3 regions of the Leifsonia sp. GW821-FHT13C09 genome follow, and region 1 is predicted to be linked to each of the others. Evidence: riboswitches for the same ligand, from Rfam matches in the RefSeq annotation. Region 1 holds a riboswitch; each other region holds the start of a gene.
The links. Region 1 has a riboswitch for thiamine pyrophosphate ahead of thiM (hydroxyethylthiazole kinase). Riboswitches for the same ligand answer to the same signal wherever they lie in the genome.
Positions count from the first base shown of each region.

Region 1 (9,480 bases):
CTGCAGGATCCCCGGGATGCGGCGGTGGCGCAGACGATCGGCCGGGACGTGGCCTTCGGACTGGAGAACGCGGGCACTCCACGCGGCGAGCTGTGGGCGGCCGTCCGGCGCTCCCTCAACGATGTCGGGCTGGCGCAGCCGCTCGGTCATCCGGTGCGGGCGCTGTCGGGCGGGGAGGCGCAGCGACTGGCCCTGGCGGGCGCACTCGTGTTCGGCCCGCGCGTCGTGCTGCTCGACGAGCCGACCGCGATGCTCGACCGGGAGGCCGCGCGCGCCGTCCGCGCGGCCGTCGCCGAAGCCGTCGCGGTTTCCGGCTCGACGCTGGTCGTCGTGGAGCACGACGCCCAGGAATGGCTACCGGTGATCGACCGCGTCGTCGCCCTCGGCGAGGACGGGACGATCGTCGCCGATGGCGACCCGCACGAGGTGTTCGTCGGCCACGGGTCGCGCCTCGCCGCGAGCGGAGTCTGGGTGCCCGGGTTCGCGGCACCCGCTCCAGCCAGGCTGGACGCCGGCCTCCTCGCGCCGCAGCTGCCGGTGCCAGCGGGCGAGGTGGCGGTGCGCGCGCGTCTCGGCACGCTCGAACTCGACGTGCGCGCGGGCGAAGTGCTCGCGCTCGTGGGCCCGAGCGGTGCCGGCAAGTCGACGCTCGGCGCCCTCCTCGCCGGACTGCGCGCGCCGGCGACGGGCAAGGTGCGGGTGGCGGCGGCGCTCGCCGTGGGCGGCGAGGAACGGCCGCACGTCTGGAGCTCGGCCCGGATCGTGCGTCGGATCGGCTGGGCGCCGCAGGACGCGGAGCTCGCCGTGCTCGGGGCGACTGTGCGGGAGGACGTCCGGCTCGGGGCGGCCCGCAGCGGCGCGAGCGCGGAGGAGGTCGACCGGCGTACGGACGAGCTCCTGGCGGCGCTCGGTCTCGGCGCGCTGGCCGACGCGGACCCGCACCGGCTCTCCGGCGGCCAGCTGCGGCGCGCAGCGATCGCGCAGGCGATCGGCGCCCGGCCGGCACTGCTCGTGCTGGACGAGCCGACGGTTGGCCAGGACCGCCTGACCTGGAGCGCCGTCGCCGGCGTCATCGCGGCCGCCCGGAGCGCCGGAGTAGCGGTCATCGTGGCCAGTCACGACAGGGAACTGATCGCGCTCGCAGACCGCATCCTCGAGCTCCGGCCCGGCGCCGCTCAGGAGCTGATCCGCCCGACCGGGACGGACACCGCGCGCTCGTTCGGTGGCGACGCAGCGGCCACTCCCGGGCGCGGCCTCGCCGCACGGTGCGGCCCGCTGTCCCTGCTGGCGGCGGCCGTGCTGCTCGTCGTGGGCGCGATCGGGGTCGTCTCGCCGGCCTCCGCGGCAGTGGGGATCGCCGGCTGGCTCGCGCTGATGCCGTTGGTGATGCGGGATGTCCGGGTTCCGGTGAGACGGCTCGTCCCCGGCCTCATCGCGGTCGCGTCCGTCGGGTTCTCGTCGTGGCTGCTGAGCCAGGGGCAGAGCCCGGAGGCCGCCCTGACGGCCGGCCTGCGCATCGCGTTCTTCGTGTTCCCGGGTGTGGCACTGGCCGGGCTCGTCCGCCCATCGGAGCTGGGCGACCATCTGGCCCAACGGCTCCGGCTGCCCGCGCGCCCGGTCGTCGCGGCGACGGCGGCGCTCCAGCAGTTCGACCGGCTGACGGCCGACTGGAGCCGGCTGCGCGGCGTCCGCCGCATCCGCGGAGTGGCGGCCGGCCGGAATCCGCTCGCCCGCGCCCGCGAACTGGCCGGGCTGACCTTCGGAGTCCTCGTGCAGTCGCTGCGCACGGCCGAGCGGATGGCGGTGGCGATGGACGCGCGCGGGTTCTCGGCCGCGCACGCGCACGGCTACCGCCGGACGTGGGCCGAGCCGGCGCCCTGGCACCGCGCCGACACGCTCCTGCTGGCCCTGGCGGCGATCGTCGCGTGCCTCCCGGCCGCCGTCGCCGTCATGTTCTGACGACGGCGGCGCACGGGATCAGACCGGCCACTCCTCGCGGCGCCAGGCGGCGTCCCAGAACATCCACTCGTACCGCGAGGCGGTCGTGAACGCCTGCCGCATCCGTGCGACGTCTGCGGGCGCGGCCGACTCGGCGGCGTCGTCCACCAAGCGGCGGGCGGTCGCAGTGGCGTCGGCGAAGGCGGGGTCGCCGTAGGTCCCGATCCAGTCGCCGTAGGGATGGCCGCCGAGGTCGCCGAGCCGCTCCGCGAGGCGACGCCCCACATCGTCGTAGATCCAGAAGCACGGCAGAACTCCGGCAACGATGACGGGGTAGGAGGCGGTCGCCGTGAGGGCGAGCAGATACGACGTGTACGCGGCGCAGGTCGGGGAGGCCTCCACCGCGGCGGCGTCCACCCCGTGCGACGCGTGGAGTTGTCGCTCGACGGCGATCGCGTTGGCCGCCGAACGGCTCCAGAACGCGAGCGCGTCGGGATCGTGGGTCCGGGAGGCCGCCGCGGCCAGGACCTTCGAGTAGGCCCCGAGGTAGGCCGCGTCCTGCGCGAGGTAGTGCGCGAAGGCCGCGCGCGGCAGCGTGCCGTCCTCGAGCCCCTGCAGGAAGGGGTGTGCGTCGATGGCATCGCGGATCGGCCGGATGTCCTGCCACGCCCGGTCGGTGAACGTCATCGCGCCTCCCACAGCTGCGCGAAATGGTGCACCGGACCGTGGCCGCGCCCCACCTCGAGCCCATCCGCCGCCGCCAGTGCGGCGCCGAGCCAGCTCCGGGCGTCGCGCACCGTCTCGCTCCAGGAGCCGCGCTGCGGCCGGAGCGCGGCCAGCGCCGAGGACAGGCTGCACCCCGTGCCGTGGGTGTTGACGGTGGCGATCCGCGGGCCGCGGAACAGCGTCACGCCGGAGGGGTCCGCGAGCACGTCCACGACCTCGTCGGGGGTGTCGAGGTGGCCGCCCTTCGCCAGCACCCGCTGTGCGCCGCGCCGCACGAGCTCGCGCGCCTGATCGGCCAGCTCGTCCACCGTGGCCGCCTCCGCCGTGTCCAGGAGGGCCGCGGCCTCCGGCGCGTTGGGCGTGGCGATGGACGCCAGCGGGAGCAGCTCCCGCATCGCCTGGACCGCGTCCTCGCGCAGCAGCAGATCGCCACTGGTCGCCACCATGACCGGGTCGAGCACCACGACCTCGCGCGGGCTCTCGAGCAGGAACGCGGCGACCGTTCCGATGACCGCCGCGTTGGCGAGCATCCCGAGCTTCACCGCGTCCAGCCTCACGTCGTCGGCGAGCACACGCAGCTGCTCGCCGACGAAAGCGGCGGGGACCTCGTGCACGCCGTGCACACCCCGGGTGTTCTGCGCCGTCAGCGCGGTGATCACGCACGCGCCGTACGCGCCGAGCGCACTGAACGTCTTGAGGTCGGCCTGGATGCCGGCTCCGCCCGACGGGTCGCTTCCGGCGATGCTGAGGGCGACAGGAGGTCTCATGCGGCCGCTCCGTCCCACGCGCTCCGCAGCGCACGAGTCGCGACCGCCACCTGTGGCCGGCCGCAGATCGCGCTGACCACGGCGATTCCCGCCGCCCCGGTGGCGCGCACCTCCGGCGCCCGGTCGATCCCGATGCCGCCGATGGCAACGCCGGGCCACGGGCTCGCCTGGACGATCGCGGCGAGTCCGTCCACGCCGCACGGCTCGGCCGCGTCGGGCTTGGTCGCCTGCGGCCAGACCGGCCCGACCCCGAGATAGTCGATGACCCCGGGCGGCAGGGTGCGCGCCCGCTCGACGTGGCCGAGGGTCTGCACGGAGAGACCGAGGTAGGCGTCCGGGCCGAGCAGCCGGCGCGCTTCGACGGGCGGCAGGTCGCTCTGGCCCACGTGCGCGCCGTCTGCGCCGACGGCGGCCACCAGGTGCACCCGGTCGTCGACCAGCACCGGCACGCGCCCGCGCACCGCGGCGACCACAGCGCGGCCAAGCGCGAGGAACTCGGGGTCGGACGCGCCCGGGTCGCGGAGCTGGACGACGGTCACGCCGCCCGCAATGGCCTCGTCGACCGTGGTCGGGACTCCGCGGCTCCCGCACAGGCGGGAGTCGGTGACGAGGTAGAGCGAGAGATCGAGCGACGTGCGCCCGGTCATGACAGGCGGACGGCCGCGGCCAGGCCCTCGGGGGTCAGCGCGGCCAGCCGGTCGATCAGTGCGACGGCGAAGGTGCCGGGGCCTTGGCTGGCCGCGGCCGCCTCGTCCGCCGCCACGGTCAGCGTGGCGGTCGCAGTCGTGGCGGCCGTGAGCGGGTCGGCGCCGGTGCCGGCGAAGGCGGCCATGAGCGCTCCCAGCGCGCAGCCGACGCCGGTGACCTGCGTCATCCAGGGGTGCCCGTTGGCGATCCGCACCGTGCGTTCGCCGTCCGTGAGGTGGTCGACCGGGCCGCTGACGGCCACGATCGTGCCGTAGGTCCGCGCGATCTGCTGGGCGGCCTCCAGCGCCGCCTCGGGGCTGTCCGTCGAGTCGACGCCTTTGCCTCCCGCTCCTCCCGCCAGGGCCAGGATCTCGGAGGCGTTGCCGCGGACGATCGCGGGCGACGACCGCAGCAGCTCCAGGGCGAGCTCGGTGCGCCAGCGCAGGCCTCCCGCGGCGACGGGGTCGAGCACCCAGGGGGTCCCGGCTGCGGACGCGGCCGCCGCACTCGCGCGCATCGCGTCGGCCGTGTCGTCGTACGGGGTGCCCAGGTTGACCAGCACGCCGCTCGCGATCGGCGCGAACTCGGCCGCTTCCCGCGGGTTGTCGACCATCGCGGGAGCCGCGCCGACGGCCAGCAGCACGTTGGCGGTCCACTGGGCGACGACGATGTTCGTCAGGCACTGCACGAGGGGAGGCTGCGCCCGGAGCGCGCTCAGCGAATCGCCGAGCGCAGGCGCGCCGAGTGCAGGCACGTCGAGGGATGGACGGAAAGAGGTCACGGATGACGTCCCTTCGCTAGTACTAACCAGATCAGGTTCGACGGGTATGTTCTCAGCCGGCCCTCGAGGGGGCGGCACCCCGCGTCGTCCCCCACTCTACCCACGCCACCGGCAGTGCCCGGATCGCCGGCGGTGCTTGCCTCGTGTAAACATCATGTGACGTTTGCCGCCCTTGCGTCCGACTCCGTCCCAGCAGCGCAACGGATTTCGTATGCTCGCACGCATGACGAGAACGCCGCCGGTCGGCACAGTGCCCGAAGACACCCGTCGCCCCAGCGCGACCACCATCGAGAGCGGTGGCATCGAGGCCATTCCGCCGGAGCGCCGGCACGGCTCGCCGTGGCAGCTCTTCGCCACCTGGACCGCGCCGAACCTCGAGTTCGCGACGATCTTCGTCGGCGTGATCGCGGTCGCCTTCTTCGGGCTCGGCTTCTGGCAGGCGATGACGGCGCTGGTGTTCGGCACCGCGCTCGGGGCCCTGACGCAGGGGATTCTGTCGACCTGGGGCCCGCGCGAAGGTCTCGCCCAGATGGTCATCGGCCGAACCGCGTTCGGCAGCCGGGGGAACATCCTCCCGTCGGCGCTGAACACCGTCATGGCCGGCCTCGGCTGGTTCGCGGTCAACTCGGTCAGCGGTGCGTTCGCCCTGACCACGCTCACGGGGATGCCCGCCGTGGTGTCGCTGCTGATCGTGGTCGTCGTGGAGGTCGTCGTCGCGTTCATCGGCCACGACCTGGTGCAGCTGTTCGAGCGCTACGCCACCTACATCCTCGGCGCGATCTTCCTCGTCGCGACCATCACCGTGTTCCTGCACGCGAACCTCGGCGCGCCGGTCAAGGGCGGCGGCTTCAGTTTCGCGGGCTGGACGCTCACCGCGGCCGCCGCCTTCGGCTATGCCGCCGGCTGGAACCCATACGCCTCCGACTACAGCCGCTACCTCCCGGCCGACGCCAGCCGGAAGGTCATCGGCTGGGCGGCGGGTCTCGGCAACTTCATCAGCTGCGTGGTGCTGATGGCAGCCGGCGCCGCCGCGGCGACGATCGCGGGCTTCAACCCCGACGACCCGACGTCCTCGTTCACCGCCAGCATGCCGGTGGTCATCCGCGACCTCACGCTGCTCGCGATCGCGGTCGGCGCCATCGCGGCGAACGCGCTGAACATCTATTCCGGCGCGATGTCCTTCCTCGCGGCCGGCATCCGCATCCCGTTCGCCTGGCGCCGGGCGATCGTCGCCCTCGGCTTCGGCGTCATCGGCTTCTTCATCGCCTGGAGCGCCCTGCCCGACGCGGGAGCGAAGTACGAGAACTTCCTCCTGGTCATCGCGTACTGGATCGCGCCCTGGCTCGGCGTCGTGCTGACCGACCGGCTGCTGCGCCGCGGGACGGAGATCGCGAGCCTGGTAACGAGCCACGCGAAGTACCGGAACCCGGCGGGCTGGATCTCGCTGGTGGTCGCCGGAGCCGTGTCCATCCTGCTGTTCTCGAACCAGACTTTCTACACCGGCCCGGTCGCCAAGGCTCTCCCGATCGGCGACCTGACGCCGCTCGTCGGCTTCCTGCTCGCCGCCGTCCTGTACTGGGTGCTGTTCCGGGCCTTCAAGGTCCGGCTCGGTGCGTCGCTGGCCACCGAGCCGACCGTGATCGTCGGCGTGGACGCAGCGGACGAGGTCGCGTGAGCGTCGACGAGGACCGCGTCTACGCGACCGACGCGGAGAAGCTCGCCGTGGCCGCCGAGGAGGCCAGGCGCGGCGCCGCGGACGGCGGCATCCCGATCGGCGCCGCCCTGTTCGACGGCGACGGGAGGCTGCTGGGCAGCGGCCACAACCGGCGGGTGCAGGATGGCGACGCCTCCATGCACGCCGAGACGAACGCGTTCCGCAACGCGGGCCGCCAGCGCAGCTATCGCGACACCGTCATGGTCACCACGCTCTCGCCGTGCTGGTACTGCTCGGGCCTGGTGAAGCAGTTCGGCATCGGCCGTGTCGTCGTCGGCGACGACCGCAGCTTCCTCGGCGGCCAGGACTGGCTGGCCGAGCACGGCGTCGACGTCGCGGTCGTCAACGACCCGGACCTGATCGAGACGATGGGCGCGTTCATCGCGGCGAACCCGCAGCTGTGGAACGAGGACATCGGCGAGGACTGACGGTGGCGGCGTTCGGGTCGGAACCTGAGGACGCCCAGACTTTTCGCACGCAGTGCGCGGCGCGCGCACAGCGGCGGCTTGGTTGACTGTGAGGATGAACGACACCCCCAAGCGCGACCGCCGGCTCGAGGCCCAGAAGCGCGCGGCCGAGCTGCGGCTGCAGGAGCAGCGCAGGGTCCGCCGTCGCGGGTTCCTGATCGGCGGCGGCATCGTGGTCGCGGTGCTCGCCGTCGCCGGCATCATCGCCGGGGTCGTCCTGAACAGCCCGTCGCAGACGTCGGCGTCCGGCTCCGGTGCGAGCACCCCCACCCCCTCCGCGAGCGCGGCGACCTGGGCCGCACCCGCCGACGTGGAGGGGGCCGTGCGCGCCGCGGGCCTGCAGATGCTGACCGCCGAAGGGACGGCGCTGCACATCCACCAGCACCTGACCGTCACGGTGGACGGCACGCCTGTCGCGGTCCCCGCCGGCATCGGCATCGACGAGGCGCAGCAGCGGATCTCGCCCATCCACACCCACGACGAGTCCGGGATCATCCACGTCGAGTCGGCGGAAGTACGGACCTTCACCCTGGGCGAGGTGTTCGACGAGTGGGGTCAGAAGCTCGGGACCGGCCAGGTCGGGACCTACCGGGACGGCGTCGACAGGCAGACCGTCAGCGTCTTCGTGAACGGCAAGCCGTACACCGGGGACCCGCGCGCGATCACGCTCACCTCGCACGAGGACATCGACATCGTCGTGGCGAAGAAGGGGACGACGGCCTCAGCGCCGAAGGCGTTCGCCTGGCCCGCGGGGTACTGAGGCCCGTCGCGCGGCGTCGGCGCCCCTGCTAACGAGCGGCGGCGACCAGCGGCCGGTCGAGCCGCCGCCACACCGGGAACACCAGCGGCGCTATCGTCGCAACCAGCATCACACCCCCGGCCGCCACGCACGCCCACGTCAGGCCGACGCTCTGCGCAAGAAGGCCGCCGAGCAGCGACCCGAACGGCACGCCCAGGTAGGCGCTCGCCTTCATCGCCCCGAGCACGCGGGTCTGCAGCAGCGCGGGTACCCGCTCGTATTGCACCGCGCCGATGATCGGGTTCGGGACGCCCCCGAAGACGCCGCACACGAAGAACACCGCGGCGACGGCGACGACGGACGTCCAGCCCGCGACCGCGAAGAACGGCGGCGCCGACGCCAGCAGGGTGCAGCACGCGAACGTCAGCCACCGTGGCAGCCGCTGGCCCAGCCATGCGGTGAGCAGCACGCCGACGAGCATCCCGAGCCCGGAGGCGCCGCCGACCACCCCGAAGGCCACCGCGTCGTGCACCCGGTCGTGCGCCCAGACCGGGAGGAACACCGCGCTCATCGCCTGGTCGAGCAGGTTCGTGAGCACGATGAGCGCCATGAGGCTGAGCAGGAGGCGGTCCGCGCGGAGGAAGCGCAGCCCCTCCCGCAGCGCGGCGAAGTAGGCGCGCGGGCCGAGGCGCGGCGCCGCGGCAGGCGCGTCCGTTTCGGGGGCCGGCTCGACTCGCGGCACCGTCGCCGCCACGATCACCGCCGCGCAGAGGAAGCTCAGGCTGTCGATCAGGATCGTGACCGCCGGCCCCACCAGCGCGACCAGCACACCCGCGAGCGGCATCCCGACCAGCAGCGCCGCCCGGTTCGCGCCCGCGTAGAGCCCGACCGCGCGCTCGTCGCTCCAGTGCGCCAGCCGGGCCACCGGCGGGATCATCGGGGTGGAGGCGGCATCCGCCGCGCCACGGACCGCACCGGCCACCGCGACCAGCGCCACCAGCGCGCCGAGGGGGAGGTCGTGGAGCGCGCCGAGCAGGAACACCGCGAACACCGCCGTCGCCGCCACGAGGTTGCCGATCAGGAAGGTGCGGCGCAGGCCCACCCGGTCGACCAGCGGGCCGGCCGTCGCCTGCAGCAGCACGTAGGGGGCCATCTCCGCGAACCCGACCAGGCCGGTCGCGACGGCGCTGCCGGTCGCCACGAGCACGAGCCACGGGATGGCGATGGCCGACAGGGCCGTGCCGGCGCCGGAGACCAGGTAGGCGCCGATCAGCCCGAGCAGGGGCGCGCGGCGGGGCGCGGCGCCGCTCATGGCTCCGGGAACAGCTGGAACTGCGCGTGCACCCGGACCCCGTCGCCGGCGTCCGCCCCCGGCTCGCGCCGGAACCGCGTCACCAGCTCGCGCACCGTTGCCGTGACCTCCCGCGCCTGCTCGACGGTCAGGGTGAGCGGCCAGTCGCTGACGGTCCACGGCAGCTCCGGCAGCTCGTCCACCTGGCTGGAGAGCGTGTCCACCCAGGCCAGCACCCGCCGGTGGGACTCCTCGGCATTGAGCCGCACGAACTGGACGGCCTGGTCGACGGTCTCTTCGGTGGCGGCGTCGCCGGGCACCCGGAACGAGAAGGAGGTCGACCGGTGCACCGCGCGCCACCAGCGGTCGC
Region 1 covers NZ_JBXAPS010000002.1:350,608-360,087, reverse strand. Annotated here, with positions in the region: gene AC1ROW_RS09800 (ATP-binding cassette domain-containing protein) at 1-1,959, shown strand, start outside; gene AC1ROW_RS09795 (TenA family protein) at 1,978-2,625, opposite strand; gene thiD (bifunctional hydroxymethylpyrimidine kinase/phosphomethylpyrimidine kinase) at 2,622-3,431, opposite strand; gene thiE (thiamine phosphate synthase) at 3,428-4,078, opposite strand; gene thiM (hydroxyethylthiazole kinase) at 4,075-4,899, opposite strand; TPP riboswitch at 4,891-4,991, opposite strand; gene AC1ROW_RS09775 (purine-cytosine permease family protein) at 5,123-6,574, shown strand; gene AC1ROW_RS09770 (nucleoside deaminase) at 6,571-7,041, shown strand; gene AC1ROW_RS09765 (hypothetical protein) at 7,136-7,840, shown strand; gene AC1ROW_RS09760 (MFS transporter) at 7,869-9,131, opposite strand; gene AC1ROW_RS09755 (helix-turn-helix domain-containing protein) at 9,128-9,480, opposite strand, start outside.

Region 2 (9,480 bases), on a different contig from region 1:
GCGGCCCGCTCCCCCGGACCGCCGCGCAGGCCGCGACGCTCTTCCCGTCGCTCCTGAGCATCTTCACCGTTCCGGGCGGGGCGGCCGTCAACGGCATCGCGTTCGACGCGACAGGCACGCTCTACCTGAGCCAGTCCGGCACGAGCGGCATCTTCTCGATCGACCCGGGCACCGGAACGGCCGACGGGAACCTGACCCCACTTCCGGCCTCGCTCACTGGGTCCGCGGGCACCGGGCTCGTCGACCTCGCGAGCTGCGCCTTCCCGCCCGCCCTCAGCGCGCAGAAGAATGTCGTCGCGCGGGTCAACCCCACAGACCAGTTCGCGCTGCACGTCACTGGACCCACCGTGAGCCTCCCGGCCGCAGCAGTGACCTCGGGAACTGCGACCGGACTTCAGCAGGAGGCGGACGGCCGCGTCCTCCAGGCCGGCCCGGCCCTCGCCCGGTACGGCGACAGGTACACGGCCAGCGAGACCCCGATGGGCACGACGAACCTCGCACTGTACGTCTCGACGTACAACTGCGTGGACTCGGTGAACCCGGGCAACCCGCAGTTCCCGATCACGGGCAGCGGGACGACGGTCTCCTTCCCGCTTGCGACCTACGCGGGTGAGTCGCCGTCGGTGGTCTGCACGTTCACGAACGCGCCTCGCGCGGCGACACTGACACTGACGAAGACCGCGAGCCCCGCGACGATCGCGAACGCGGGCGACACGGTCCAGTACACGTACACCGTGACCAACACCGGCAACACGACCCTGACCGGGATCGGCGTGACCGAGACGGCCTTCAGCGGGACGGGAACCGCTCCGGCGCCGGACTGCCCGACGACCACCCTCGCTCCGGGCGCCAGCGTGCAGTGCACCGCGGCATACGACTCGACCGCGGCCGACATCGACGCGGGCACCATCTCGAACACCGCTGTCGCGTCCGGCCAGGATGCCGTGATCGGCGCAGTGACGAGCCCGGCCGCGACGGCCGACGTCACCGCCACCCAGTTGCCGGCCCTGAGCCTGGAGAAGACGGCCGACCCGACCACCATCACCGGTGCCGGCCAGCCGATCGCCTACTCCTTCGCGGTGACGAACACCGGCAACGTGACCCTGACGGCCGTCGAGATCACGGAGCTGAGCTTCTCCGGCAGCGGAGGGCCGCTGACGGTGACCTGCCCGGCTGACACCACCCTGGCGCCCGGAGCGTCGCTGACCTGCACGGCCGACTACCAGTCGACCGACGCCGACTATGCCGCGGGCAGCATCGCCAACATTGCGACTTCAGACGCGACCGATCCGAAGGGCGCCGCCGTACACTCGGCGGAGTCCACGGCGGTAGTCGACGCGATCCGCGTGCCCGTCCAGAATCCGCCAGCGGCCGACCCTCCGGCGGCCAACCCTCCGGCGCCCAACCCTCCGGCGGCGAACCCTCCGGCGGCCAACCCGCACGCGCCGAACCCGCCGCTGGCCGACACCGGGAGCCAGGTCATGGCCTGGCTCGCGCCCCTGGCCGCGCTCCTCGCGCTCGTCGGCGCCGGGCTCTCGGTGATGCTCACACGGCGCAGGACGGCTCGCACCGAGAGCTGACCGGCTGAACGGTCGACACGCGGATGCCCCGGGCGCCATCGGCTCCCGGGGCATCGTGTCGAGTCGCTAGAGCGACTCCTCGTCCTTCTCGGCCTCCACCGGGTCGCTGTCCGGGGCGTCGAAGTGGTACGACACGTGCAGCTCGCCGTTGACCGTGCGCTCCTCGCCCGCGACGTACCAGAACAGCGACTCGAGGCCTTCGACCGCCGCCACCGCCCCGATCCGCTCGTCCACCTTTCCGTCCACCAGGTAGCGCCGTTCGGCGGTCCCGACGAGGGGGCCGTCGGCGTATTCGACGATGTACTCAGGATCCGAATGGGGTGTCTCGCTCATGGCACCACCGTAGACCCCGACGTCCGCCGGGGTGCAGAGCCGATCGGCCAGTCGGTGACGTCCAGCACGACGTCGGCGCGCGTCCGCGGGTCCTCGCGGGCCAGGTACTCCTCGAACTCCGACTGCCACTGGTCCCAGTGAGACGCGAACGTGGCGCCGTCGCGGTCCAACGCGCGCGCCTTGCGGAGGGCGTCGTCCGCGTCCAGCCAGATCGCGAGGTGTGCCCAGCGGACGTTGTCCGCGGCGAGCGTGCCGCAGCCTTCCACGATGACGGGCGCCCGACCCGCGACGTCGTGCCACTCGGCGGCGCGTTCGCCCGCCCAGTCCCAGCGCCGCCAGCGTCCGCGGCCGGTGACCGCGAGCGGTTCGAGGAGGTCTCCGGACAACGCGCCGCTGGCCGCCAGGAGGCCGTCCCAGCCCGGGTAGAGATCGTCCATCCGGACCAGGCGCGGCGCGTCGGGTCCGGGCCAGTGCCGCACGAGCAGGTCGGCCAGGGAGCTCTTGCCCGCCCCGCTCGGACCGTCGATCAGCACGACGGGCGCCGCCTCGCCCGCGGTCGCGTCCATCGCGTCTGCGACCGCGCCGAGCAGCTCGCACAGCTCGGGCAGCTCGCACAGCTCGGACAGCTCCTCAGGATCCCAGGACATTCCAGCTCCCCACTGCGATCGCCACCGCCGCCGCAGCCCCCGCCACCAGGAGCGCGACCACCAGCGTCACCCAGTCTCGCCCGCGGAACACCGACGGCCGTGCCCACGTGCGGGCGACCGGCGCCCCGAAGCCGCGCGCCTCCATCGCCGTCGCGAGCTTGGACCCGCGGCGGATGGAGAGCACGAACAGCGAGAAGGACTGCCCGAGGAAGCGCCGCAGCGCTCCGGACTCGGCCACTCCGCGGGCCCTCCTCGCGAGCGTGAGGGCGCGCCAGTCGTCCACGAAAAGGCCCACCAGCCGGAGGCCGGCGAGACCGCCAAGTACGAAGCGGGCGGGCAGCCTCAGGAGCTGGGCCAGTCCGTCGGCGAGGTCGGTGGGGTCGATGGTCACGAACAGCAGTACGGCGGGCAGCCCGATCGCGAGCACCCGCAGGAAGGTCGCGAGTCCGAGCTGGAGGGAGCCGTCGCTGACTTCGACCGCCCACCAGTGCAGGTACACGGTCCCGGACGTGCGGCCGTACAGCACGGTCGTCAGCCCCGCGAGCGGCGCGGCGATCAGGATCGGCGACGTGCGGGCGACCAGCACGCGCGCCGGGATGCCCGCGAAGCAGAGCAGGATGAGCTCCAGCCCCAGGGCCACACCGGCCGACACCGGGTCGATGGAGACCAGCAGGACGGCGGTGACGATCAGCGCGGCGCCGAGCTTGGACACCGGGTTGAGGGTGGCGAGCGGTCCGCTGCGGACGGGTTCGGCGATGGTCACGCGACCGCCTCCCGCCGGGCGCCGAGCCGCAGTTCAGTGGCGCCGACCGCCGCGGCGAACTCGGCGTCATGGGTGGCGGCGACGACGGCGTGGCCCGCGTCGCGCAGACCGGCGATCAGCTCCACGAGCCGCCGCCAGGTGTTCGCGTCCTGGCCGTAGGTCGGCTCGTCCAGGACGAGGAGGCGCGGGCGCGTGGCCAGCGCGGTCGCGACCGAGAGGCGACGCTTCTGGCCACCGGAGAGCGTGAAAGGATTCGCGTCCGCGAGCGTGGTGAGGCCGAGCGCGTCCAGAAGCTCCTCGGTGCGTGCGGCGGGCTCCTCCGGCGGGAGCCCGAGCGCGCGGGGCCCTGCGGCGAGCTCGTCGCGCACGGTGGAGGCGATGAACTGGTGCTCGGGGTTCTGGAAGACGGTCCCGATGCGGGTCAGCAGCTCGCGCGAGCGCCAGGCCGCGGGATCGCCGGACGCGCCAGCCGCGAGCGCCGGTGCGGCGGCGAGGGTTCCGCCCAGAGCCGGCATCAGGCCGCCCAGCGTGAGCGCGAGCGTCGACTTGCCGACCCCGCTCGTCCCGGTGAGCGCCAGGGCGGAGCCTTCGGCTATCGCCACGTCCGCCCGGAACGGGAGCGCGTGCGCGAGCAGGTCGCCGCCGCGCTCGGCGCGCTTGCGCGCACGACGGCCGGCGAACAGCGGGGGCCGACCCACGGCGAGGGTCCGGGCCTCGAGCAGCGGCGCGCCCGGCGCGACCGGGCGCGCGGCGGGCACCGGCTCGTCGGGCAGCCAGACGCCGGCCTCCCGCAACCGGCCCGCCGTGTCGGCGAGGACCGTCTCCGGCGCCCCGTCGGCGAGGACGCCGCCCGCGGCGTCGAGGACGACGACCCGGTCGACCAGCTCCCGCCAGACGGCCACCCGGTGCTCCACGACGATCAGCGTCGCGCCGGTCCTCCCGAGCACGGCGGAAACGGCGTCCCTGACCTCGCGTGCGGCGTCCGGGTCGAGATTCGCGGTCGGCTCGTCCAGCAGCAGCAGCCCCGGTCGCATCGCGAGCAGGCCCGCCAGTGCGAGCCGCTGCTTCTGACCGCCGGAGAGCTGCGCGGTCGAGCGGTCGAGCGGGAGGTCGAGCCCGACCGCCTCCAGCGACCAGCGCACGCGCGCCCACAGCTCGTCGCGCGGCACACCGAGGTTCTCGCACGCGAAGGCCACGTCGTCGCCCACGCGGGCGAGGATCACCTGCGCGTCCGGGTCCTGCAGCAGCAGCCCGGAGGAGCCGCGCGCCTCCGCGGGAGGCCGGCCGCCGACGCGGACATCGCCCTCCGCCTCGCCGTCGTCGTCACCGCCCAGCACGCCGGCGAGCCCGGCGAGCAGGGTGGACTTGCCGGCGCCGGACGCGCCGAGCAGCAGCACCCGCTCCCCCGGCTCGATCGACAGGCTCAGCCCGCGGACCGCCCAGGCCTTGCGACCGGCGTGCCGCCAGCCCCAGTCACCGACGCTGACGGCGACCGGGGCCGGCGCAGAACCGGCCGGACTCAGCTCCGGCATGACAGCCTCCCGGCCGCCGCCTAGACCCGCCCCGTGACCTCGCGGCCCGCGGCGAACCGGTTGAGCGCCCCGGTTCGGGCGATCGCCTTGACCAGCAGCCACGAACCGAGGCCCGCGACGACGACGCCGGAGACGGTCGTCGTGATCGTGTAGACGATCGCGAACTGCGGCGTGGAGCCGGGATACGAGTAGATCAGGTCGAGGATGGACTCGGCGATACCGGTGCCCGCGCCCGCGATCAGGGCGGTCACCAGGTTCCAGCGGGCGTAGAGGAAGATCGCGAAGACGATCTCCGCGCCGAGGCCCTGCACCACGCCGGACAGCAGCGTGGCGAAGCCCCACTGCGTGCCGATCAGCATGGAGACGACGGCCGCGACGATCTCGCCGTAGAGGGCGGCGCCGGGCTTGCGGACGATCAGCGCGACCAGCACGCCGGCGAACAGCCACGGGCCGTTCAGGATGCCCTGGAAGCCCGGGAGCACGGCGGTGACCGGCCCGGAAATCGGGTTGTAGGCCTGACCCCAGACCCAGAAGACGACGCCGGCTGCGACGGCGACGACGCTGGCGACGACGATGTCGACGACCCGCCAGCGGAGGACGCGCTTGGACGGCGCGGAGACGGACGAAATGGTTGCGTGCACTGTTCGTGCCCTTTCTGTTCAGAAATGAGGGCACGGGATGTGAGATGGCCTCCCTGCGCTGGCATGACCCAGATCAGGTTCGACGGTCGAAACTTGGAGAAGCTTCCTCTCAGCCCGGCTCACCGGACTCCCGTGTTCAGGAGTTCAGTGTAGACCGCCGGGAGGCCGCGTGTGCGCGCTATCGCTTGAGCGCGCGGATGACGCGCGCCCAGGCATGGCCGGCCACCCAGAGGAACGGGATGGCGACCGCCAGCAGCGTGATCAGGTTCGGACGGAACCGCACGCCGGTCTCGTCGCTGATGTACGCCCCGAACGGGACGGCGATGCCGCCGCCGCCCGCCCCTCCCGGCGCGGACTCTTCGCCCGGGCCTTCGCCGGCGCCGAACCCGAACTGCACCGCGGCGACGGGGACAATCGTGGTGCCGTCGACGACGATCGGCTCGCCGTAGACCGACTTGATTCCGGAGGAGCTCATCGTCTCGGCGAGCTTGAGGCTGAGGTTCGTCATGCGTTCACCGTACCGGGCGGCCCCCGGCGTGACCAGGGCGATTCTGCCCTGGGCCCATGCGTGGAGGGCCAGTCGCTCGGACGGGTCAGTCGCTCAGCCAGCGCGGGTTGCGGCCGTCGCGCTCGGCCTGCTCGGCGTCGCGCGCACGCCGGACCAGCGAGGCCGGCCCGATGCTGCCGCGCCCGAAACGCGCGCTGACGGCGTCGAGCGTGCGCTCGGCCTCCCGCCACTCCTCGTCCGGGTCCCAGAGCGCGAGCGCGTCGCCGCCCGCGTCGGCCAGCTGCTCTGCGCGCACGCCGATCAGCCGGATCGGGGTGTCCTTCAGGTGCAGGTCGAGCGCCTCGAAGACGTCCCAGGCCTCCTCGAACAGCCGCCGGCCGACGTTGGTCGGCTCGGCGAGCGTCCGCGAGCGGGTGATCGTGCGGAAGTCGGAGAAGCGCACCTTGATCGCGATGGTGCGGCCCACCATGCCGTGCTTGCGCAGGCGCTCGCCGACCCGGCCGGAGAGCCGCAGCAGCTCGCGGCGCAGCGTGTCGGCGTCCTCCACGTCGACCGAGAAGGTGTTCTCGTGCCCGATGCTCTTCTCGCGGGAGGCGGTGACGATCCGCCGCGGGTCGTGCCCGTTGGCGAGCTCGTGCAGCCGGTGGGCGGTCGCGTCGCCGACGGCGCGCTGCAGGACGGTCAGCGGGGCGTCGGCGAGGTCGGCGACCGTCCGCATACCCATCCGCTCCAGGGACGCCTGGGTGCTGGCGCCGACGCCCCAGAGCGCGCCGACCGGCAGCGGGCGGAGGTAGGCGACCGCGTCGGCCGGCGGGATGACGAGCATCCCGTCCGGCTTGGCGTGGCCGGAGGCGAGCTTGGCCATGAATTTCGTGCCGGCGACGCCGACCGAGCAGGTGAGGCCGGTCTCCTCGCGCACGCGCGAGCGGATGAGCTCGGCGATGCGCCGCGGCGACCCGAGGAGCCGGCGCGCGCCGGCGACGTCGAGGAACGCCTCATCGATGCTGAGCGGCTCCACCAGCGGCGTCACCTCGTGGAAGATGTCCATCACCTTGCCGGAGTACTCGGTGTACTTCTCGTAGTGCGGCGGCAGGATGATCGCGGTCGGGCACAGCCGGAGCGCCTGGGAGACCGGCATGGCGCTGCGCACACCGAACCGGCGCGCCTCGTAGGTGGCGCTCGTGACCACCCCGCGGCCGCCGGCGTGGCCGACGATGGCGGGCTTGCCGCGCGCGTCGGGGCGGTCGAGCAGCTCCACGGAGGCGAAGAAGGCGTCCATGTCGACGTGCAGGATCGTGGCGTCGGCGTCGTCGACGTCGGCAGTAGTCACCCGCCGGTCGCTGCCGTCCGTCTTACCCACCGCTCACACCTCCCACGACCTCCATCCTCCCATCCGGCCACGACATCCGGACCGCGCCGGCCGGAGTGCGGGACTAGCGTGGAGGCATGGAATTCAGATACCTCGGCGCCAGCGGTCTCAAGATCTCGGAGATCATCTACGGCAACTGGCTCACGCACGCCTCCCAGGTCGAGAACGAGACGGCGACGCAGTGCGTCCACGCCGCCCTCGACGCGGGCATCAGCACCTTCGACACCGCGGACGCGTACGCGAACACCGCAGCCGAGCAGGTCCTCGGCGACGCCCTGAAGGGCCAGCGCCGGCAGTCGCTGGAGATCTTCACCAAGGTCTACTGGCCGACCGGCCCCAAGGGGCACAACGACACCGGGCTCTCGCGCAAGCACATCCTGGAGTCGATCGACGGCTCGCTCACCCGGCTCGGCACCGACTACGTCGACCTCTACCAGGCGCACCGCTACGACTACGAGACGCCGCTCGAGGAGACGATGCAGGCGTTCGCCGACATCGTCCGGCAGGGCAAGGCGCTCTACATCGGCGTCAGCGAGTGGACGGCAGATCAGCTCCGCGCGGGGCACGCGCTCGCGAAGGAGCTGGGCTTCCAGCTCATCTCCAACCAGCCGCAGTACTCGATGCTCTGGCGGGTCATCGAGAAGGAGGTCGTGCCTGCGTCGGCCGAGCTCGGCATCTCGCAGATCGTCTGGTCGCCCGTCGCCCAGGGCGTGCTCACCGGCAAGTACCTCCCCGGCGCACCGCTCCCCGAGGGCAGCCGCGCAGCCGACGACAAGGGCGGAGCGAACGCGATCAAGGGCTTCCTGCGCGACGACGTGCTGACCGCCGTGCAGCGGCTGAAGCCGATCGCGGACGAGCTCGGTGCGACGATGGCGCAGCTCGCCATCGCGTGGGTGCTGCAGAACCCGAACGTGTCGGGTGCGATCGTCGGCGCGTCCCGGCCGGAGCAGGTCGCCTCCAACGTGAAGGCGGCGGGAGTCCGGCTGAGCGGCGACGTGCTGGCGCGGATCGACGAGGCGGTCGGGGATGTCGCGGTCACCGACCCGGCGGAGACGACCTCCCCGCCCAGCCGCGTGGCCTAGGCACCCGGCCCAGGTCACACCAGCGCGGCGACGAGCGGCCGGAACCACTCCCGGAACGCCCGCGAGTCGTCGCGCAGCGAGGTGCTGACCACCACGGTGTGCGGTCCGACGATCCACGCCCCGCGCTCCGCGAGCGGGAGCACGTCGATGTCCAGCCGGAAGTACCCGGCCTGGCGTCGCAGGTCGTGCTCCCGCTCGTGGACCACGTCCACGATGTCGGCGGCGCGCGCCGCGTGATGCTCGATGCTCGCGCGCGCGTACTCGGCCCGACGCTCCCGCGCCCAGCGCGCCGCCGTCTCGTGCTGGGCGAGCACGACATCCTGGAGCTCGATCGCGCGGTCGAGCGCGGCGAAGTGCGGGGGCTGGAGCAGCGGCCCGATCGGGCGGTGCTCCCGGTCGGCGGCGCGCTCGAACAGGGCGCGCCACTGGGTCTCCAGCACGCCCATCGCGGCGACGCCCGGTGCGCCGCCGCTCCGGTCTGGCGTCCCGTGCAAGGCGGGCACGATCGCCGGCGACACCCGCGGGAGGGCGGGCTCCAGGGTGTTGTCGAGGCCCACGAGATCGCGCAGCGCGAGCGCGATCAGCAGGTCCCAGGGGCAGTCCTCGGTGACCTGCCATCGAAGGGTGCCCTCGACGAACATGCCGTCATTGTAAGAGCAGCCGGTGATCTCCAGCAGTGCGTTATCTGCGGCGGGCGAGCCGTGGACGCGCGCTATCCGCGAATAGCCTTGGCGGGATCCTGGCGGGCCGCCACGATGGCCGGGTACACCGCAGAAAGCAGGCCCGACACGGCCCCTGCCACCGTCCCGACGACGGCAATGGAGGGGTCCAGCGTCGGAACCCATCGTTGAACCTGACAGAACAGCACCACCGCGCAGAGTCCGAGCGCCGCACCCGCGACTCCGCCCGCGGCCCCCAGGATCGCCCCTTCGAAAAGGAACAGCCGGGCGATGGACCCTCGGCTCGCGCCCACCGCCCGACGCAATGCGATCTGCGCAGCTCTGGCCTGAACCGACATGAACATC
Region 2 covers NZ_JBXAPS010000001.1:659,955-669,434, forward strand. Annotated here, with positions in the region: gene AC1ROW_RS03160 (DUF7507 domain-containing protein) at 1-1,580, shown strand, start outside; gene AC1ROW_RS03165 (hypothetical protein) at 1,647-1,913, opposite strand; gene AC1ROW_RS03170 (nucleoside/nucleotide kinase family protein) at 1,910-2,560, opposite strand; gene AC1ROW_RS03175 (energy-coupling factor transporter transmembrane component T family protein) at 2,544-3,323, opposite strand; gene AC1ROW_RS03180 (ABC transporter ATP-binding protein) at 3,320-4,855, opposite strand; gene AC1ROW_RS03185 (ECF transporter S component) at 4,876-5,496, opposite strand; TPP riboswitch at 5,530-5,640, opposite strand; gene AC1ROW_RS03190 (GerW family sporulation protein) at 5,675-6,004, opposite strand; gene AC1ROW_RS03195 (DNA polymerase IV) at 6,090-7,364, opposite strand; gene AC1ROW_RS03200 (aldo/keto reductase family protein) at 7,451-8,455, shown strand; gene AC1ROW_RS03205 (hypothetical protein) at 8,470-9,096, opposite strand; gene AC1ROW_RS03210 (ABC transporter ATP-binding protein/permease) at 9,168-9,480, opposite strand, start outside.
Region 2: another riboswitch for thiamine pyrophosphate. It lies ahead of AC1ROW_RS03185 (ECF transporter S component); the one in region 1 lies ahead of thiM (hydroxyethylthiazole kinase).

Region 3 (9,480 bases), 350 kb from region 1:
CGCGTGCGGAGTCGACTTTGAGGCGGTGGACGTCGTCGGCGCTGTGGATGACCTGGCGCTGGAGGTTGCTCGTCTCGACGCGGTCGTCGTCGATGATGCCGAGTGTTCCCACGCCGGCGGCAGCCAAGTAGAGGAGGACGGAGGAGCCGAGTCCTCCGGCGCCGATGACGAACACGCGAGCGTTCTTCAGTCTGCGCTGGCCGAGGACTGCGATCTCGGGCAGCAGGATGTGCCTCGAATACCGGTCGTATTCGTCGGCCTCCAGTTCGGATGCGGGTTCGACGAGGGGCGTCATGCTGTCGCGGTCGGTCGTTGCGGTCACAGGTCGGGTCGGCCTTCCATCGACGAGGAGGCGAGCGCTCTGGTGCGGCGGGGGATACGCCCGGAGAGGGCGGCGAGCCGGCCTGCGATCACGGCGTGGCGGAAGGCGGTGGCCATGCCGACGGGGTCCTGGGCGCGGGTGACGGCGGTGGCCAGCAGGACGGCGTCGCAGCCGAGCTCCATCGCCAGGGCTGCGTCGGAGGCGGTGCCGATGCCGGCGTCGAGGACGATCGGGACGTTCGCGCGCTCGACGATCAGTGCGATGTTGTGCGGATTGAGGATGCCGAGGCCGGTGCCGATGGGCGCGCCGAGGGGCATGACCGCTGCGGCGCCGAGGTCCTCGAGCCGGCGTGCCAGAGCGGGGTCGTCGTTGGTGTAGGCGAACACGGTGAAGCCGCGCTGGACGAGTTCCTCGGTGGCGGAGGCCAGCTCGGCGCCGTCGGGCAGGAGGGTGTCCTCGTCCGCGATCACCTCCAGTTTGATCCAATCGGTCGCGAGCGCTTCCCTGGCGAGTTCAGCGGTGAGGACGGCCTCCCGGGCGGTCAGGCAGCCGGCGGTGTTCGGCAGAAGTCGGATGCCTTTGTCGGCGATCAGGCGGAACAGGGAGCCCTCGGCGGAGGGGTCATGCCGGCGCATCGCCACGGTGGTCAGCTGCGTGCCGGAGGCGGTCAGTGCCGCGCCGAGACCGGCATGGCTCGGGGCGCCGCCGGTGCCCATGATCAGGCGGGACGTGAACTCCACGCCATCGATTCGGAGAATGTCGGCGGGGAGGTTCTCGGTCTCCGGGGCCGCGTCCGGGCCGATCGTTTCCGTGAGCATGGTCATCCTCCCTGGGTCGCGCTGACGATCTCGATGATGTCTCCGTCGGCGAGCTCTTCGCCCGCCCAGCCGCTGCGCGGAATGACGGCGGAGTTGACCGCGACGGCGATGCCGAGTGGCGCTGCGCCGGAGGTCGCTCCCCCAGCGCCGACCCGGATGCCGGTGCGTTCCTCGACGAGGTCCGCGACCGACAGTGTCACCTCTCTCTCCTGCGGCTGGCCGTTGACGGTGATCGTGATCATGCGCGGATCCTTCCTGCGATGGTCCTGGGGCTGTTTCGAGTCGCGAATCGGTCGGGACGGATGTCGTCCCAACGCGGGTCGTGCTCCCCGTTGATGAGGTGGAGGCAGATGTCGGCGGCGATCGGGGCGAGCAGGACGCCGTGGCGGAAGAATCCAGTGGCGACGATCAGTCCCGGCACATCGGCGCCGTCTGGTCCGGTCATCCGGCCGAGCAGGGGGGCGTTGTCCGGTGTCGCCGGGCGGGCTCGCGCGGTCGCTTCGACCAGTTCCAGGTCGGCCACGGCAGGCAGGAGCTCCTGCGCATCGCGCAGGAGGCGATGGACGGCGCCGGCGGAGACTCCGGGCATCCCGTCCTCGCGCTGCGTCGCTCCGATGACGAGCGTTCCGTCGGAGCGTGGGACGAGGTAGACGCTCTCGCCGTGGACGAGGCCGCGCACGGTGGCCGAGAGCAGCGGCTGGAGGGCGACCGGAACACGTAACCGCAGGATGTCACCGAACACCGGTCGCAGCGGGAGGTGCAATCCGCCCGGAAGGGCTTCGAGCTCGTTTGCGCCGAGGCCGTTGGCGAGGACGACCTCCTCCGCCGAGACCTCCTCGTTCTCGGTCCGCACGCCGGTCACGCGCGAGTCCGGGTCTGCCGAATCCGCGTGGAGCAGCCCGACCACCCTCTCTCGCACGATGACGCCGCGGCCGGTTCGGATCAGATCGTCGACCAGGCGGGCTGCGAGGGTGCGCGGGTCGACCTGATGGTCGCCGCCGACAATGTAGGCGGACGTCACGCGTGGGCCGAGCAGGGGCTCCTGCGCTCGGGCGGCGCCTGTCGTCAGCCTCTGGACGTCGAGGTTCCAGCGACGGTGGGCGGAATGGAGGCCGGCCAACGCCTGCCGGTCGCCGGCATCGACCCCCACCAGCAGGGTCTCCGTCGGCAGATACCCGGTCGGTTCGCCGTTCGGGGAGAGCTCGCGGATGAACTCCGGGTACCGGGCGGCCGAGGCGAGCATGAGCGGGAGGAGGGCGTCCTCCTGGTAGTGGTACTCGCTCACCGGGGCGAGCATCCCGGCCGCGGCGAAGGTGGCGCCGCGGGCCGGCGCCGGGTCGAATAACCGGACGTTGCGGCCGGACCGGGCGATCCGCCAGGCGATGGCCAGGCCGATGATCCCGCCGCCGACGACCGCTACGTCGACGACGGTCCGGTCGGAGCGGCTCGCGGCCCCGGCTACGCTGACCTCATGTCCCTCGCCGCCGCACAGCTCTACCTCTGCACCGATGCCCGCACCCGTCAGGGCGACTTCGCCGACTTCGTGGGCGCCGCGTTCTCCGGAGGGGTCGACATCATCCAGTTGCGGGACAAGACCCTCGAGGGCGGCGAGGAGCTCGACGTCCTCACCGTCCTCGCCGAGGTCGCCGCCCGGCACGGGAAGCTCTGGTCGGTCAACGACCGCGCCGACATCGCCCTGGTCGCCCAGGCCCCGGTACTGCACCTCGGCCAGAAGGACCTGCCCGTCCCGGTCGCCCGGACCGTTGTCGGCGCGCAGACGGCGATCGGGCTCTCCACCCACAGCGTCGAGCAGATCGATGCCGCGATCGCCGCTGATGACCTGGACTATTTCTGCGTCGGCCCGGTCTGGGCGACGCCGACGAAGCCCGGCCGCGCCGGGGTCGGCCTCGACCTGGTCCGCTACGCGGCCGATTCTGCCTCGGCCCGGCCGTGGTTCGCGATCGGCGGCATCGACGAGACCACCATCGAGGAGGTCGTCGCCGCCGGGGCTGAGCGTGTGGTCGTGGTGCGGGCGATCACCGAGTCGGCTGCCCCCGCGGGCAGCGCCGGGCGTTTGCGCGCGGCGCTCCCGGTCCTCGCGCACCACGGCTAGGGCCGGGTGGAGGTGGGTGCGGGGAGGTAGACCTTCCCACCGGCCTCCGCGAACTCCGCGGACTTCGCCGCCATCCCGGCGACCCGCTGCTGCTCGGTGACGCCGCCGAACTGGTCGCGGATGTCCTGGGAGATCCGCATCGAGCAGAACTTCGGCCCGCACATCGAGCAGAAGTGCGCCGTCTTCGCCGGCTCGGCCGGCAGGGTCTCGTCGTGGAACGCCTCTGCCGTGACCGGGTCCAGCGACAGTGCGAACTGGTCGCGCCAGCGGAACTCGAACCGTGCTTTCGACAGCGCGTCGTCCCGCGCCTGCGCGCCCGGGTGGCCCTTGGCGAGGTCGGCGGCGTGGGCGGCGATCTTGTAAGTGATCACGCCGGTCTTCACGTCGTCCCGGTCCGGCAGGCCCAGGTGCTCCTTCGGGGTGACATAGCAGAGCATCGCGGTGCCATAACGGGCGATCTCGGTCGCCCCGATCGCGGAGGTGATGTGGTCGTAGCCGGGGGCGACGTCGGTCACCAACGGGCCGAGCGTGTAAAACGGGGCGCCGTCACAGAGCTCCTGCTGGCGTTCCACGTTCTCCCGCACCAGGTGGAACGGCACGTGCCCGGGGCCTTCCACCATGACCTGCACGTCGTACTGCCAGGCCCGCTTGGTCAGCTCGGCGAGGGTGTCCAGCTCGGCGAACTGGGCGGCGTCGTTCGCGTCCGCGATCGAGCCCGGCCGCAGCCCGTCGCCGAGGGAGAACGCGACGTCGTACCGGACGAAGATCTCGCACAGCTCGTCGAAGTGCGTGTAGAGGAAGTTCTCCTGGTGGTGGGCCAGGCACCAACCGGCCATGATCGACCCGCCACGTGAGACGATCCCCGTCACCCGCTCCGCCGTCAACGGCACATAGCGCAGCAGCACGCCGGCGTGGACGGTCATGTAGTCCACACCCTGCTCGCACTGCTCGATGACCGTGTCCCGGTACACCTCCCAGGTCAGCGCCGACGCATCCCCGTTCACCTTCTCCAGCGCCTGGTAGATCGGCACCGTGCCGATCGGGACCGGGGAGTTGCGGATGATCCACTCCCGGGTCGTGTGGATGTCATCGCCGGTGGAGAGGTCCATCACCGTGTCCGCACCCCACATGGTGGCCCACTGCAGCTTGGAGACCTCCTCGGCGATCGAGCTCGTCACCGCCGAGTTGCCGATGTTCGCGTTGATCTTCACCAGGAACGCCTTGCCGATGATCATCGGCTCCGACTCCGGGTGATTCACGTTGTTCGGGATGATCGCCCGGCCCGCCGCGACCTCCGACCGCACCAGCTCGACATCGCAGTTCTCCCGCAGCGCGACGAACCGCATCTCCGGGGTGATCACCCCATCGCGGGCGTAGCGCATCTGCGTGATCGTGCGCCCCGGCAGCCCCCGCCGCACCGGCGGCTTCGCACCACGCCACTCCGCTGACGCCTCACCCCGGCGCATCGCCGACCGGCCGTCGTCCTGGAGGTTGCGCTCGCGACCCTCGTAGACCTCCGTGTCGTCGCGGCCGACGATCCAGCCCTCGCGCAGCGGCGGCAACCCGACCACCGGGTCGCTGCCCGGCCCCTCGGTCCGATACACCGTCACCGGCGCGTTGGCCGTCCCGTCCGGCGACGGGTCCAACCCGATCCGGGAGACCGGCACATGAAGGTCGTGCTCCGTGTCGTGCAGGTAGGCCAGAGTGCGTGCAGATACGACAGAATCCATCGAGGAGACTCCTACTTCCTTCGCCGGCATTACCCGGACAGGTTCGAACGGTCGCAGGCCGCGTCAGCCCGATCTCAGCCCTTGCGAGGGCCCCCGTGTGGATGCACCGACCATAGCGCACGATCCCGGAACCCGTCGAACCGGACCTGCTAACGTCGCGCCATGACCCCCGGCGAGCACCCCATCCCCCGCGTGCTCAGCATCGCCGGCACCGACCCCACCGGCGGCGCCGGCATCCACGCCGACCTCAAAAGCATCGCCGCCAACGGCGGCTACGGCATGGCCGTCATCACCGCCCTCGTCGCCCAGAACACCACCGAAGTCCGCAGCATCCACACCCCACCCGCGGCGTTCCTCGCCGAGCAACTCGACGTGGTCAGCGACGACGTCACCATCGACGCCGTCAAGATCGGGATGCTCGGGACCGCCGAGAACGCACTGGTGGTCGTGACCTGGTTGGCGAAGACAGCGCCGCCGATCGTGGTGCTCGACCCCGTCCTCAAAGCCAGCACCGGCGGCACGCTGGGTCGCGACGACATCCCTCACGCCCTCCGCGACCTCCTCCCGCTGTGCAGCGTCGTCACACCCAATCTCGACGAACTTGCCGTCCTCACTGGCGAACCACGCGCGTCGACATTGGAGGCCGCGATCGCGCAGGCCCAGCGGCTTTCCGAACACTTCGCGGTCGCCGTCCTCGTCACCGGCGGCCACCTCGGCGGGCCCACCTCCCCCGACGCACTCGTCGACGCCCACGACACGCTCGGCACCGGCCGACCCGTCACCCGGACCACCACCCCGCGCGTCGCCACGGCGAACACACACGGCACCGGTTGCTCACTGTCGGCGGCGCTCGCCACGAACCGCGCACGCCTCGACGATTGGGGAACCGCGCTGAACGTCTCCAAGGAATGGCTGACAGCCAGCCTCCAGTCCGCAGACGACCTGGACGTTGGCCACGGCCCGGGCCCGCTCAACCACTTCAGCCACGCCTGGAAGCAGCTCCGCACGGCACCGGAACCCGTCAAGAATTGACGGGATTGTGTCCTCCATACTGAGGACACGACCCGTCAACCCTTAGTCTGGTGATCACCCAGGGATGCCCGGCCGCCGTGGAAACGCATTCGGCTCGGATACGTCTCAACCCGACACGGGCCGGCCGGCATCCCCAGGGCGCATCCCCGGTGCAAACCCGCTCGTCGGAGCGTATTTTGATGGCATGACCGAGGATCCGAGACGACTCACCAGGGATCGATCTTCCGCTCCTCCAGTGGTGCGATCTCACGTCGGGTAGAACTCGTCGACGGCCGGTTACCGCAGTCCGTCGACCTCCCCGCGGTCGGGAGATCTCGCGTACGAGATCACTACATCCTCGCGCTGAACGATCCGATACGACCCGTCTATCGCTGGCACGGGCAGCTCACGGTGAACTCCACGGCGTGAAACGACCGTGGTGGCGACTTCGCATTCGGTCTAAAGTTTGGATTGAAATCCCAATTCGGGGTTTCGCGTATTCACCACAACGGGAAAGCGGCCGCCATGTTTTTGCAGCGCAGCTACTCGGGGGAGCTCACACTGACGTTCAAGCACGACGATTTCATAGCGCTCTTGACCCGCTCCGCGGATCGAGGAATGACACCGGAGGCGTATGTGGAATCACTCGCGAGAGAGGCCTTTCGACATCCGCTAACTACGCGCGACGCCGAAGATCCGGAGCGAGATACAACGTCCTGATGCACACGCCGTCAAGCCCGGGGCTTGTGGAATCCGCGACACCGCATTCATATCCGGCTGACGAGGATGTCTGAGATCCGCGATCGCCACTGTTCGGCCCGGCTCACATCCGAGGAGCCCATCAACGCCGCGTTGAGGTCATGTAGCTCGCGATCCGTGAGCGTATCGAGGTCAGCGAATGCGACGCTGTTGAATGCGTCGTCGGGGAGAGCAAACGGCATAGCTCTAGCCTGGCCGAACAACAACTGGACCGCACTCCCTTATTCATGGGACTACGCATGATCCATGCACTGTTTCATACTTTAGAACGCCGAGCCCGCCGCAGCCGCGTGACTACATTTTGACTACAACTGAGTGAGATCACATGGGGTCTAATGAGATCACGGGAGATAACAAACCCGCGGAAAATCAACGGTTTTTGCTCCTACGGGGTCATATTAGGTCCTAGGATTTCGACTGAAAATCGAAAGGTCACCGGATCGATGCCGGTCGGAGCCACCAAGAAAAACCCCCGGTCATAAGCGGAATCCGGGGGTTTTTGGACATGCGGCTCCCCGCGGGGAACATCGCGGGCGCGATGGCGCATGTCGGGCTGCTGGGACTGGTCTTCGGCGCCTTCGCCCTGGCTCTGGTGCGACGACCGGCCGCGTCGGCCTCAAGTGCACCGGCCACGATCCGCTCCGGAACGGCATCGATGTGCCGAGCGCGCTCGTCACCCTGGGGACCTGCGTGGTCCTCGTCGTGCTCGCCCCGCTCGGCTTCCGACGGCGTGACACCGCCGCGTGACACGTGCCCACTCGAATTCTTTCAACGTCCGAGCCGAGAGCGTCCCCGTCCCCGAATGCCGACGCGAGCCGGGACCGCCCGGATCGCTATCACGAGGAGGATGCCCGCGACTGCGGACATGGCGACGGCGAGGGAGACCGGCGGCGACAGGTCGACGAGGAGGAGGAATCGGCGGGCGAGCGGGATCGTGAACACAAGGATCAGCCCGGATACCATCGCCGCGATGACGGCCAGCTTCGGAAGGGTGAGCGGGAGCGAGAGCACGGAAAGGACGACCAGCCCGACGACGCCGAGCAACAGCGTCGCGCCGGTGCGGAGCTCGTCCTCTCCCACACCGGCGGCCGTCGCGGTGAGGGTGAAGGCGAAGAGGATGCTGCCCACGGCGCACCCGGCGGGCACCGCGAACCGCAGCGAGCGCGCCAGGAAGCCACGCTCGTAACGCCGCAGGTTCGGGAGCAACGCGAGGAAGAACGCGGGCAGCCCGATAGTCAGGCCGTCCACGGCCGCGAGCTGCCGCGGCAGGAACGGGAACGCCAGCAGGAACACCCCCACGAGGAACGCCAGCCCCGTGGCATAGACCGTCTTCGTGAGAAACAGCATCGAGATCCGCTCGATATTCGCCATCACCTGGCGACCCTCCGCCACCACGGCCGGAAGGCCGGCGAACCGATCGTCGAGGAGCACCATCCTGGCCACGGCCTTGGTCGCATCGGTGGCCGTCGACATCGCGATGCCGAGGTCGGCCCGTTTGAGGGCGGGGATGTCGTTGACCCCGTCCCCGGTCATCGCGACCGTGCGGCCGGCAGCCTGCAGCGCGGCGGCGATGTCCCGCTTCTGGTCGGGCGTCACGCGGCCGAAGACGACGTGCTGCTCGACGAGCTCCACAATCCTCCGCGGCTCCTGCGGCAGCGCGCGGGCATCGAACCCGTCCTGCACCGGTAGCCCCGCCTCGCGCGCGATCGCGGCCACCGTGTCCGGGTCGTCACCGGACAGCACCCGGATGGCCACCCCTTCGCGGGCGAAGTAGGCCAGCGTGCCGGCAGCGTCGGACCGGACGCGCTCACGGAATGTCAGCAGCGCCACGGGCCGCAGGCTGGAGGGGAGGCGGCCACCCCCAGGCAGCGGCGCAACGGTGTGCGCGAGGGCGAGCGTCCGGCGGCCGGCCTCGGTCAGAGGGCGGGTGCGCTTTTCGAGACGCCCGTCCGGGAAGAGCACGTCCGCGCCACCGAGCACCCAGCTCCCGGGCGCCGCAACGTCGAAGGCGACGGCACTCCACTTCCGCGCCGAGGAGAACGCCACGCGCGCAACCGGGGCGACCGCAACCGGCGAACCGTATCGGTCGGCGAGGCCTCGCGCGGTCGCATTGGCATCGGCGGATGCGCCGAACCAGGCGAGCACCTCCCGCCACCCCGGCGGCAGGTCGGCTTCCGGCAGGAGGGGCAGTTCCTCATCGAGGCGCACGTCACCTTCGGTGAGGGTGCCCGTCTTGTCGAAGCACACGACATCGACGCGGGCGAGCACCTCGACGGCCGCGAGCTCCTGGACGAGTACATGCTCACGCGCCAGCCGAACCGCACCGACTGCGAACGCGATGCTCGTCATCAGCACCAGCCCCAGCGGGATCATGGCGACCACCGCCGCGATCGTGTACACCGCCGCGTCGCGCCAGCCCTCGCCGTGCAGCACGGCACGCCATCCGCCGGAGGCCGCAACCTGGGCGACGAACACGAGGACGCTCAGCGGACCGATCGTCCAAGCCACCCAGCGCAGGACGCGTTGGATCCCGGCGTGCAGTTCGCTCGACACCAGTGAGAAGCGGCGCGCCTGCTCGGCGAGCCCGTTGGCGAAGGTCTCCGCGCCCACCCGGTCGACACGGGCACGGCCCTCACCACCCACCACCACCGATCCGCCGAGAAGCCGGTCGCCGTCCCCCTTGGGCACCGCGTAGGACTCACCGGTCAGCAGGGACTCGTCGGTCTG
Region 3 covers NZ_JBXAPS010000002.1:3,147-12,626, forward strand. Annotated here, with positions in the region: gene moeB (molybdopterin-synthase adenylyltransferase MoeB) at 1-295, opposite strand, end outside; gene AC1ROW_RS08155 (thiazole synthase) at 319-1,140, opposite strand; gene thiS (sulfur carrier protein ThiS) at 1,143-1,382, opposite strand; gene thiO (glycine oxidase ThiO) at 1,379-2,632, opposite strand; gene thiE (thiamine phosphate synthase) at 2,612-3,253, shown strand; gene thiC (phosphomethylpyrimidine synthase ThiC) at 3,250-4,983, opposite strand; TPP riboswitch at 4,982-5,090, opposite strand; gene thiD (bifunctional hydroxymethylpyrimidine kinase/phosphomethylpyrimidine kinase) at 5,146-6,015, shown strand; gene AC1ROW_RS08185 (hypothetical protein) at 6,762-6,935, opposite strand; gene AC1ROW_RS08190 (HAD-IC family P-type ATPase) at 7,522-9,480, opposite strand, start outside.
Region 3: another riboswitch for thiamine pyrophosphate. It lies ahead of thiC (phosphomethylpyrimidine synthase ThiC); the one in region 1 lies ahead of thiM (hydroxyethylthiazole kinase).